Regions from separate parts of the Pectobacterium actinidiae genome, predicted to be linked through region 1. Evidence: riboswitches for the same ligand, from Rfam matches in the RefSeq annotation. Region 1 holds a riboswitch; each other region holds the start of a gene.
The links. A riboswitch is a leader RNA that binds a small molecule or an ion and turns the genes downstream of it on or off. The one in region 1 is predicted to bind thiamine pyrophosphate.
Positions count from the first base shown of each region.

Region 2: another riboswitch for thiamine pyrophosphate. It lies ahead of thiB (thiamine ABC transporter substrate binding subunit); the one in region 1 lies ahead of thiM (hydroxyethylthiazole kinase).
Region 3: another riboswitch for thiamine pyrophosphate. It lies ahead of thiC (phosphomethylpyrimidine synthase ThiC); the one in region 1 lies ahead of thiM (hydroxyethylthiazole kinase).

Region 1 covers NZ_JRMH01000001.1:3,234,046-3,237,724, forward strand. Annotated here, with positions in the region: gene thiD (bifunctional hydroxymethylpyrimidine kinase/phosphomethylpyrimidine kinase) at 1-668, opposite strand, end outside; gene thiM (hydroxyethylthiazole kinase) at 665-1,459, opposite strand; TPP riboswitch at 1,497-1,593, opposite strand; gene ahr (NADPH-dependent aldehyde reductase Ahr) at 1,753-2,772, shown strand; gene KKH3_RS13880 (GGDEF domain-containing protein) at 2,926-3,679, shown strand, end outside.
Region 2 covers NZ_JRMH01000001.1:3,877,860-3,881,538, forward strand. Annotated here, with positions in the region: gene sgrR (HTH-type transcriptional regulator SgrR) at 1-943, shown strand, start outside; TPP riboswitch at 981-1,077, shown strand; gene thiB (thiamine ABC transporter substrate binding subunit) at 1,158-2,141, shown strand; gene thiP (thiamine/thiamine pyrophosphate ABC transporter permease ThiP) at 2,117-3,679, shown strand, end outside.
Region 3 covers NZ_JRMH01000002.1:837,844-841,522, reverse strand. Annotated here, with positions in the region: gene nudC (NAD(+) diphosphatase) at 1-451, opposite strand, end outside; gene KKH3_RS21245 (Rsd/AlgQ family anti-sigma factor) at 560-1,021, shown strand; TPP riboswitch at 1,144-1,298, shown strand; gene thiC (phosphomethylpyrimidine synthase ThiC) at 1,413-3,392, shown strand; gene thiE (thiamine phosphate synthase) at 3,389-3,679, shown strand, end outside.

The DNA of each region.
Region 1 (3,679 bases):
AGCGCGGCCAGTGCGGCAGACAGCGTGCAGCCGGTGCCGTGCGTATGGCGTGTATTCACGCGTGGGGAGCTAAAACGCTGTGGTTCGCCCTCACAGCTGAACAGCCAGTCCGGGCTTTCCGCTTCGCTAAGATGGCCGCCTTTCATCAGCACCGCCTGGCACCCCATCGCCAGCAACGCTTCGCCCTGCTCACGCATTTCCCACTCGTTGGTAGCAGGTGACGTATTCAGCAACGCCGCGGCTTCCGGCAGATTGGGCGTAATCAGGGAAACCAGCGGCAGCAGTTCACGACGGATCGATTCCACCGCCTCGGGCGCGAGTAGCGGATCGCCACTTTTCGCCAGCATTACCGTATCTAACACCACGAAAGGCACAGCGTAATGACGCAGGCGCTCGGCAACCGCATCGACGATATCGGTCTGCGCCAGCATGCCAATCTTAGCGCTGTCGATACGCACATCGCTCAGCACGGAATCCAGCTGCGCCGCGACAAAATCCGGCTCAATCCGGTAGACGGACTGCACGCCACGCGTATTTTGCGCCACCAGCGCGGTAATGACCGACGTGCCGTAAGCACCCAGCGCGGAAAACGCTTTTAAATCCGCCTGAATTCCCGCACCGCCGCTCGGATCGGTGCCCGCAATCGTCAACGCATTGATACGCTTCATGCCAGATCCTCCGCGCGCAGAGTATAGAGTCTGTCGAGGAAGTTGGGGATAAAACTCCCCGTTCCTTGCGACGCCGAAGCCGCCTGCTGCCCCGCTAACGCCATGACATAGCATGCCGCCGCTACGTGGGATAAACGGTCCCCCTCCAAAGAGCAGAAACCGGCCACGACTGCCGACAGCGCACAGCCCGTGCCAACCACGCGCGTCATCATGCTATCGCCGCCGCTTACCGCAATATCACGTTCACCGTCCGTGACATAATCCACCGCGCCGGTCACCGCAACAATCGTCCCCACCTCTCGTGCCAGTTCACGCGCAGCAGGGAGCGCCGCCAGCGAATCATCGGCGCTATCCACGCCACGGCCTTGTACAGCTAACCCCGCTAGCGCCATGATTTCAGATGCATTGCCACGAATCGCCGCGGGTTTCCACGCCAGCAATTCCCGACAAAATTCACTCCGGAAGGTCAACCCACCAACGGCAACCGGATCGAGCACCCACGGCGTACCCGCCTGATGCGCGCTGTTTACCGCCGCTCGCATCGCCTCAGCGCGCGTGCGCTCCAGCGTGCCGACATTAATTAGCAACGCATCCGCCACCGCGCTGAACTGTGCGGCTTCTTCGGGATCGATCACCATCGCAGGCGACGCATTCAGCGCCAGCAGCACATTGGCAGTAAAAGATTGCACCACATCGTTGGTCAGGCAGTGCACCAGCGGCGAAGCAGAACGGAATTGAGTGAGTGAGATTGCTGCCTGAGCGGCAGAAAAGTCGGCAGGTCGAATGTTCATAGGTCTCCCAACCGGCGTGGAAGAAGGCGGCAACCGGTGGGGCATACCGTGACTTCCCTACGCTGGCATTATCCAGATCAGGTGGTACGGGTATTTCTCAGCCTTCACAAAGAAGGGCACCCCGAGTCATGTACTTAGACTTCGCAGCATAAGTAAGTGACGCCAGTAAAGCAAGCCATCGCCCGTGCGACGCTCCCCGACACAAAATGAAAAACCACAGGCACATTGTGACATAGAGAAAAATGCCATAACCCTTTAGACTGGCTAATCAAACCCATACGGAGGAAATTGTGATGACGATAATCAAGAGTTATGCCGCGCCGGAAGCAGGGGCAGCGCTGGAGTTGTATGAGTTTGATGCAGGTGAACTACAGGCAGAAGACGTTGAAGTCGTGGTTGATTACTGCGGCGTATGCCATTCCGATCTGTCGATGATCGATAACGAATGGGGCATGTCGAACTATCCGCTGGTTGCCGGGCATGAAGTGATTGGCCGTGTACACGCGCTGGGTGACGCGGCGAAAAGCAAAGGATTAAAGGTTGGTCAGCGCGTCGGTATTGGCTGGACAGCGCGCAGCTGTGGGCACTGCGATGCCTGTATCAGCGGCAGTCAAACTAACTGTCAGCAAGGCAGCGTGCCGACCATCCTGAATAAAGGCGGTTTTGCCGATAAGATCCGCGCGAACTGGCAGTGGGCTATCCCACTCCCTGACACCATTGATATCGAATCAGCAGGTCCGTTGCTGTGCGGCGGCATCACCGTCTTCAAACCGCTGTTAATGCACCATGTCACCGCAACCAGCCGCGTCGGCGTGATCGGTATCGGCGGCCTGGGACATATCGCGATTAAGCTCCTGCACGCCATGGGTTGTGAAGTCACAGCATTCAGTTCGAACCCGGCGAAAGAGCAGGAAGTACTGGCCATGGGTGCCGATAAAGTCGTCAACAGCCGCGATCCGCAGGCGCTGACCGCTCTGGCAGGCCAGTTCGATCTGATCATCAACACCGTGAGTGTCGATCTGGAATGGCAGCCCTACTTCAACGCGCTCGCTTATAACGGGAAATTCCATACCGTCGGCGCAGTGATGAAGCCATTCAGCGTTCCGGCTTTCACGCTTATCGCGGGTGACCGCAGCGTTTCTGGTTCTTCTACTGGTTCACCGCATGAGCTGCGTTCTCTGATGAAGCTCGCCGCACGTGCCAACGTGAAGCCGCAGACGGAACTGTTCCCGATGTCGAAAATCAATGATGCCATCCAGCACGTACGTGACGGCAAAGCCCGTTACCGTGTTGTACTGAAAGCCGATTTTTAATCGGTAAAGACGCCTGAGCGATCGGGCGTCTGCTTTTTACCCATGAGTCAGATTATCGTCATTCTCTGGACCACACCGGTCGGCACCACGCTACTGAATGCATTCAACAAATTTCATGATAGGATTGGAAAGTGATGCAAGAGGAGATCCACAATGCCTTTTAAAGAGTATGACCACGACTTCATTGATAAAAATAAGAAGACATCCTCGTCAGTAAGATTTGCCCTTTTATTATCGGTATTAATCATTATATTTAATCTCCTGTTCTTCAAGCCGCGCAACTTTCAGGAGCAGTTACACAATAATCCGGGGGTTTATACCGATTCGATTGCGCTGATTTTTCTTTTTTTTATCTTGTCATGCACCAGTAAAATATCCCTTAACCATACTTCAGCCTTATCCATTCGCCTCGGGCTCCATGTCTGGATAGGCTCAGCCACGTTTGACTTCATGGATGAATTTATCTATCAGCCTAAGCTGGTTGGGTATTATGTTGAGGACATGCTGAGAATTATTGGTATGTTTGGCGTTGGATTCGGTGTCTATACCCTGATACAACAAATCAATAATAAGTATGTCGAAGCCAGAATACAGTCATTTAGCGATGAACTCACACAGCTTCCTAATCGTCGGTTTTTTATTAACGAATTAAAAAAGCTCGAAGCGAAAACACCCTATTTATTTATTATCGATATCGACAATTTCAAAGTCATTAATGATAAATATGGACATACGAAAGGCGACGAAATATTAAGCAAATTTGGTCATATTCTTTCCCGTTTCGATAACAGTGAGATCGTCGCAACCCGAATCGGAGGCGAAGAGTTCGCGATTATTCTGTATGCCGGAACACAGAATCGGGCAGAGAAGCTGGCAAGAGAAGTGCTAAAAAATGCGAACAAAATCA
Region 2 (3,679 bases), 640 kb from region 1:
ACCGTGGCTATTAGGCAGCGTGCACGCCATGATTTTGCCGCAAGAGTGGCAAACGCTACCGGATTTTGCCCAACACCCCATTGGCACCGGCCCTTATGCTGTGGTGCGCAATAATAGTAATCAGTTGAAAATTCGCGCCTTCGATGATTATTTTGGCTATCGGGCGTTGATTGATGAGGTCAATATCTGGGTTCTGCCGGACGAACCGGAGGAAATGCCAGTATCCATTCAACTCCAGTCTGATAATTCTCGTCACGAACAACTGGAAAGCCGGATGGAAGAAGGCGGCTACTTCCTCCTGTTCGACAAACGTTCTTCGTTAACATCATGGCCAGAAGCTCAACAGTGGCTTAGACAGGTATTTAACCCTATCTCACTGCTCAGCCACGCCAATACCAGCAACCAGCGCGACTGGTCACCGGCCTATAGCCTGCTGCCACGCTGGCATCATCATCGACCTGATGTACCGCAATCTATTCCCCAAGGGTTAACCGAGGTCACGCTCACGTTCTATCAGGCACACCCTGAATACCGGATATTAAGCGAGATTATGCGCACACTGCTGGCACAGCATGGCGTCAAACTGCATGTCCAGACGGTTAGCTACGAAGATTGGCATCAGGGCAATGCCGAGAGCGATATCTGGTTTGGCAGCCTGAATTGCTACCTGCCGCTCGAATTCTCCCTGTTCGCGATGCTCTACGAACTCCCGCTGCTACAACACTGTCTGGACGACGATCTGCTCGCCGATGCGCAACAGTGGCGCAATCACACGCTACCCATGGCAGAGTGGTGTGAAAAACTGATCGCAAGTGGTCAGTTGCATCCGCTGTTACATCACTGGCTGCAACTTCAAGGCCAGCGCAGTATGCGCGGCGTCAGGATGAATATGTTGGGCTGGTTTGATTTTAAATCCGCCTGGTTTGCACCACCGGAACACTGAGAGCCTTTCGCTGCAAGGCTTTACCCTTTACAATGTGCCGTTCTCAACGGGGTGCGGAAAATTTTTCGCTGAGAAGATACCCGTCGAACCTGATCCGGTTAATACCGGCGAAGGGATTTGAGAGTGCGGCTTATTGCTGCCTCAAAATCCTTTGCCACCCTATGATTATCAGGAGTGCAAAGTGTTAAATCAATTACTACACTGTTCAGCCACCGTGCTGAAAACCAGCCTGCCTTGCCTGTTACTGCTCTCTGCTTCGGCTTTCGCCAAGCCCGCGCTTACGGTTTATACCTATGACTCATTCGCTTCCGAATGGGGTCCGGGCCCCGTCATCAAGACCGCGTTTGAAAAAGAGTGCGAGTGCGAACTGAATTTCGTCGCACTGGAAGACGGTGCCTCGCTGCTGAACCGTCTGCGTATGGAAGGCAAAAACAGCAAAGCGGACATCATTCTGGGGCTGGACAACAACCTGTTGCAGGCAGCAGAACAAACCGGCCTGTTTGCGCCACACGGTCAGGACACCCGCGCTGTCACGGTGCCGGGCGGCTGGAACAATAAGACGTTCGTTCCTTACGACTACGGCTATTTCGCGTTTGTGTATAACAAAGACACGCTGAAAAACCCGCCGAAAAGCCTGCATGAACTGGTGGACAGCAATGCACCGTGGAAAGTGATCTATCAGGATCCGCGCACCAGCACGCCGGGACTGGGTCTGCTGTTATGGATGCAGAAAGTGTACGGCGACGACGCACCGCAAGCCTGGCAGAAGCTGGCGAAAAAAACCGTTACCGTCACCAAAGGTTGGAGCGAAGCCTATGGCCTGTTCCTGAAAGGGGAAGCCGATCTGGTGCTGAGCTACACCACCTCACCGGCCTATCACATCATTGAAGAAAAGAAAGACAACTACGCGGCGGCCACCTTTAGCGAAGGGCACTATCTGCAAATTGAAATCGCCGGGCAGTTGGCTTCCAGCAAAAATCCCGAACTGGCAAAACGCTTTATGCAGTTCATCCTGAGCCCAACCTTCCAGCAGGCGATTCCTACCACGAACTGGATGTATCCGGCGGTTAAAACCGACCTGCCCGCGGGCTTCGCGGCGCTCGCGGTTCCTGAGAAGGCCATGCAGTTCAGCGCTCAGGACGTTGCCGACCAACGGACGCAGTGGATTCAGGCATGGCAACGCGCCGTCAGCCACTGATCGGCGGACGTCTGTGGCCAGGGCTGCTGGCCACAACGCTGTTAATTTCCGTTGCCGCCCTGGCTTTCGGTGCGCTGTGGCTACAGGCGCCCGAAAGCCAGTGGCGCACGCTATGGCATGACAGCTATCTCTGGCATGTCATTCGCTTTACCTTCTGGCAGGCCTTTCTTTCTGCGTTTTTCTCTACCGTTCCGGCCATTTTTCTCGCCAGAGCGCTGTATCGGCGGCGCTTTCCCGGTCACCGCTGGCTGCTGCGCCTGTGCGCGATGACGCTGGTGCTGCCCGTGCTGGTCGCCGTTTTTGGCCTGCTCAGCGTTTATGGTAGACAAGGCTGGCTGGCCTCTGCGCTGGGCTGGTTTGACCTGAAATACACGTTTTCGCCCTATGGATTGCAGGGCATCCTGCTGGCGCATGTCTTCTTCAATCTACCGCTGGCGACGCGATTGCTGTTGCAGTCGTTAGAAGGCATCGCTACCGAGCAGCGTCAGTTGGCCACCAATCTGGGCATGAACAGCTGGCAACATTTCCGCTTGCTGGAATGGCCCGCCCTGCGCCGACAGATTTTACCGACCGGCGCGCTGATTTTTATGCTCTGCTTTGCCAGCTTTGCGACGGTGCTGTCACTGGGCGGAGGCCCGCAGGCGACCACGATTGAGCTGGCTATCTATCAGGCATTAAGTTTTGATTACGATCCGGCACGCGCGGCGCTGCTGGCGTTAATTCAGATGATTTGCTGTCTGGGTTTAGTGCTGCTGAGCCAGCGGCTGGGACGCATTCTACCCGTAGGCAGTACACAACAGCTTGCCTGGCGTAATCCGCAGGATAGCGCCTTAAGCCGCCTCACCGATGGTCTGCTGATCGGTGCACTGTTACTGTTGGTCGTTCCCCCCTTGCTGGCCGTGGTGGTAGATGGCGTAAACCGATCGCTGGTTACCGTGCTGCAACAGCCCGTGCTCTGGCAAACGCTGTTTACCTCGCTGCGCATTGCCTTGGGCGCGGGGCTACTGTGTCTGGTGCTAACCATGATGTTGCTCTGGAGCAGCCGCGAGCTAAAATTACGCCAGAAACCACTCTACGGGCAGTTGATGAACCTGAGCGGTATGCTCATCCTCGCGATGCCGGGCATTGTGCTGGCAACCGGCTTTTTCCTGCTGCTGAATAACAGCATCGGGCTACCGCAATCCCCTTACGCACTGGTGGTGTTCACCAACGCGCTAATGGCAATTCCCTACGCGATCAAAGTGTTGGAAAACCCGATGCTGGACGTTGCCGAACGCTACAACCGACTCTGCACGTCACTGGATATTCGCGGCTGGCAGCGACTGAGGTTGATCGAACTCGCCGCGCTAAAACAGCCGCTGGCGCAGGCGTTAGCTTTTGCCTGCGTGCTGTCGATTGGTGATTTCGGCGTCATCGCGCTGTTCGGTAATGAGCAGTTCCGCACGCTGCCGTTCTATTTGTACCAGCAAATTGGTTCCTATCGCAGCACCGACGGCGCGGTCACGGCGCTGCTGTTGATGCTGCTGTGCTTTATGTTA
Region 3 (3,679 bases), on a different contig from region 1:
CACGGTGTCGATTGTGCTGCGCCAGCAAAATTTCCTCACCACGGCGAATCGCGACGATGATGCAAGGCGCGATCTGCGGATAATAGCGTTCTTTGCAGTGGTGACATAAGCATGCCAGCTCCGTCTTGCTCCGTACCATTTCATGGCCGCAGTAGCCGCAATAACGATGGGAGCGGTAAAACTCAGCCAGTTGTACGCCTCGTCCTGCGAGCTGGAATAACCCCACGTCCTGATCGATTAGTTGGCGAACCGATGCCATATCCGAATCCCGCCCCTGACAAACCAGCCAGACAGGCAGCCCTTGCCATTCACCGATTTGGCGAGCCGTTTTCCCCTGCAACGACCACTCTATCGCCGTTCCGCGCGGCAATTCTCCCTGAGGTAGCCAGATTTGTATCGCATCGCTAACCACCCACCAGCCAGTTTCATCACCTTTTAGCGTCTGTTCCATATCTTTTTATTGCTCCACTGCCACTTCACTGGCATTTTACATTCAGAGTGATTACATAAGTTTTATAACTGGGATTTCAGTTATTTCTTACCGTTCACGGAGTCAACAATGCTAAACCAGCTACAAAGTCTGACTGAATACGTTGGTGGCAATAATGCGTTAATCGACCAATGGCTACAAGCGCGTAAGCAGCTTCTGGTGGCTTACTATCATCTGGTTGGCATCAAGCCGAACAAGGAAGCGCTTTCTCTTTTGGATGAAGAGGCATTGGATAATTTTTGCCAGAATCTGGTGGACTATCTTTCTACCGGCCACTTTCATTTATACGAAAAAATGCTGCATGAAGCAGCGACACACAGCGAACAAGTATTAGCGCTTTCCACCCAGCTCGACCTCGCCCTGCAAAATAACACGCAGCAAATTATGACGTTTTACGATAGTCACCTGGCGGCAGCCATCGACCATGATAACTGCCTCGAATTCCAGCAGGCACTCTCCCACGTCGGCGAAGCATTGGAAGCGCGTTTTACGTTGGAAGACAGAATGATCCAGCAGGTTTACGACAAATAGTCGTCATTTGACGTTATTTCAGAACATCATCGCACGCTGTGAAGGCACAAGCGGGACGCTTTGACATCTGCGTTTTGCCGACATACAGTGTAGGGGTTTTATTGGCTCGTTTAAGAAACGGGCATATCTTGTCGGAGTGCCTAGCGTGCTCGTGTTTTGTTTTACGAAATCAATCGTTATGACAAAACTTATGAGCGCACAGGCTGAGACCGTTAATTCGGGATCCGCGGAACCTGATCGGGTTAATACCTGCGAAGGGAACAAGAGTAATGCACCTCATTGAGCCCAAGGCTGCGTATTTGCACATACCTGCTCTGACGCTCAATATCATTATTACTCCCTCCGGGCTCCAGACAAGCAATCTTCCCTTTACGTCTTACAGGAACTTGCTATGTCTACAGAACCATTGTCTACAAAATCCTCGTCGGTAAAGACAGAATTATCTACAGCATCCAAATCCGGTCGCCGTGAACAGCGTGCCGCCGCCCAGCAGTTTATTGAAACCTTACAGGGAACCGCCTTTCCCAATTCCAAACGCATTTACCTTACGGGTTCACGCGATGACATCCACGTACCGATGCGGGAGATTCAGCTTAGCCCGACGTTACTCGGCGGCAGTAAAGACAACCCCCAATACGAACCCAACGAACCCATTCCGGTTTACGATACGTCAGGGCCTTATGGCGATCCTGCTGCGCAACCCGATGTCCGCGTTGGGCTAGCCAAGCTGCGCGCCAGCTGGATTGCAGAACGTCATGACACCGAAGCGCTATCCGGCGTCAGTTCCGATTTCACCCAACAGCGTCTGGCAGATGCCGGTTTGGATCATCTGCGTTTTGAACACCTGCCGAATCCGCTGCGTGCCAAAACAGGAAAACGCGTCACCCAACTCCACTATGCGCGACAGGGCATGATTACGCCCGAAATGGAATTTATCGCCATTCGTGAAAATATGGGACGCGAACGTATTCGCGGCGAGGTACTGCGCCAGCAGCATCCGGGGCAAAGTTTCGGCGCCCTTCTGCCAGAAAACATCACGCCGGAATTTGTTCGTCAGGAAGTGGCCGCCGGGCGCGCCATTATTCCCTCAAACATCAATCACCCCGAGTCAGAGCCGATGATTATCGGTCGCAATTTTCTGGTGAAGGTTAACGCCAATATCGGCAACTCCGCCGTGACGTCTTCCATCGAAGAAGAGGTAGAGAAACTGGTCTGGTCTACCCGCTGGGGCGCTGATACGGTGATGGATCTCTCAACCGGCCGCTATATTCACGAAACCCGCGAGTGGATTCTGCGTAACAGCCCCGTGCCGATCGGGACAGTGCCGATTTACCAGGCGTTGGAAAAAGTGAACGGCGTGGCGGAAAACCTGAACTGGGAAATGTTCCGCGATACGCTGCTGGAACAGGCAGAACAGGGCGTGGACTATTTCACCATCCACGCTGGCGTGCTGTTGCGCTATGTGCCGATGACGGCCAAACGCTTGACCGGCATCGTCTCACGCGGCGGTTCCATTATGGCGAAATGGTGCCTGTCGCATCACAAAGAGAGCTTCCTGTACGAACACTTCCGCGAAATCTGTGAAATCTGTGCCGCTTACGACGTCGCACTGTCGCTGGGTGATGGTTTACGTCCCGGCTCGATTCAGGATGCTAACGACGAGGCTCAGTTTGCCGAACTTCATACGTTAGGTGAGCTGACCAAAATCGCCTGGGAATACGACGTACAGGTGATGATCGAAGGCCCCGGCCACGTTCCGATGCAGATGATCCGCCGCAACATGACCGAAGAGCTGGAGCACTGCCACGAAGCGCCATTCTATACGCTCGGCCCGCTGACGACCGATATCGCACCGGGTTACGATCACTTCACCTCTGGCATCGGTGCTGCCATGATTGGCTGGTTCGGCTGCGCGATGCTCTGTTATGTCACACCGAAAGAGCATCTTGGCTTGCCGAACAAGGAAGACGTCAAACAGGGACTCATTACTTATAAGATCGCCGCTCATGCCGCCGATCTGGCGAAAGGCCACCCCGGCGCGCAGATTCGTGATAACGCCATGTCAAAAGCACGTTTCGAATTCCGCTGGGAAGATCAGTTCAATCTGGCGCTCGATCCCCAAACCGCCCGTGCCTACCACGATGAAACGCTGCCGCAGGAATCCGGCAAAGTCGCCCACTTCTGTTCCATGTGCGGCCCTAAATTCTGCTCGATGAAAATCTCACAGGAAGTGCGCGACTACGCCGCAAAACAAGAAGCGGAAGCCAAACCGATTGAGATAGGTATGGCGCAGATGTCGCAAGAATTCCGCTCGCGCGGCAGCGAGCTTTATCACAGCGCCACCAGCCTGCAAACCGAGGAAAGCAAATGACGGACTCGACGCCTTTTGCCCCGACGTCACAGCGGCTGGGGCTTTACCCCGTTGTCGATAGCGTGGAATGGATCGAACGCTTACTCAGCGTCGGGGTGAAAACGATCCAGCTCAGGATCAAAGATCGGTCAGATGAACAAGCCGAAACCGATGTGATCCAGGCGATCACATTGGGTCGCCGCTATCAGGCGCAGCTCTTCATCAACGACTACTGGAAATTGGCGGTAAAACATCAGGCATACGGTGTACATCTGGGTCAGGACGATCTGGATACCGCCGATCTGACC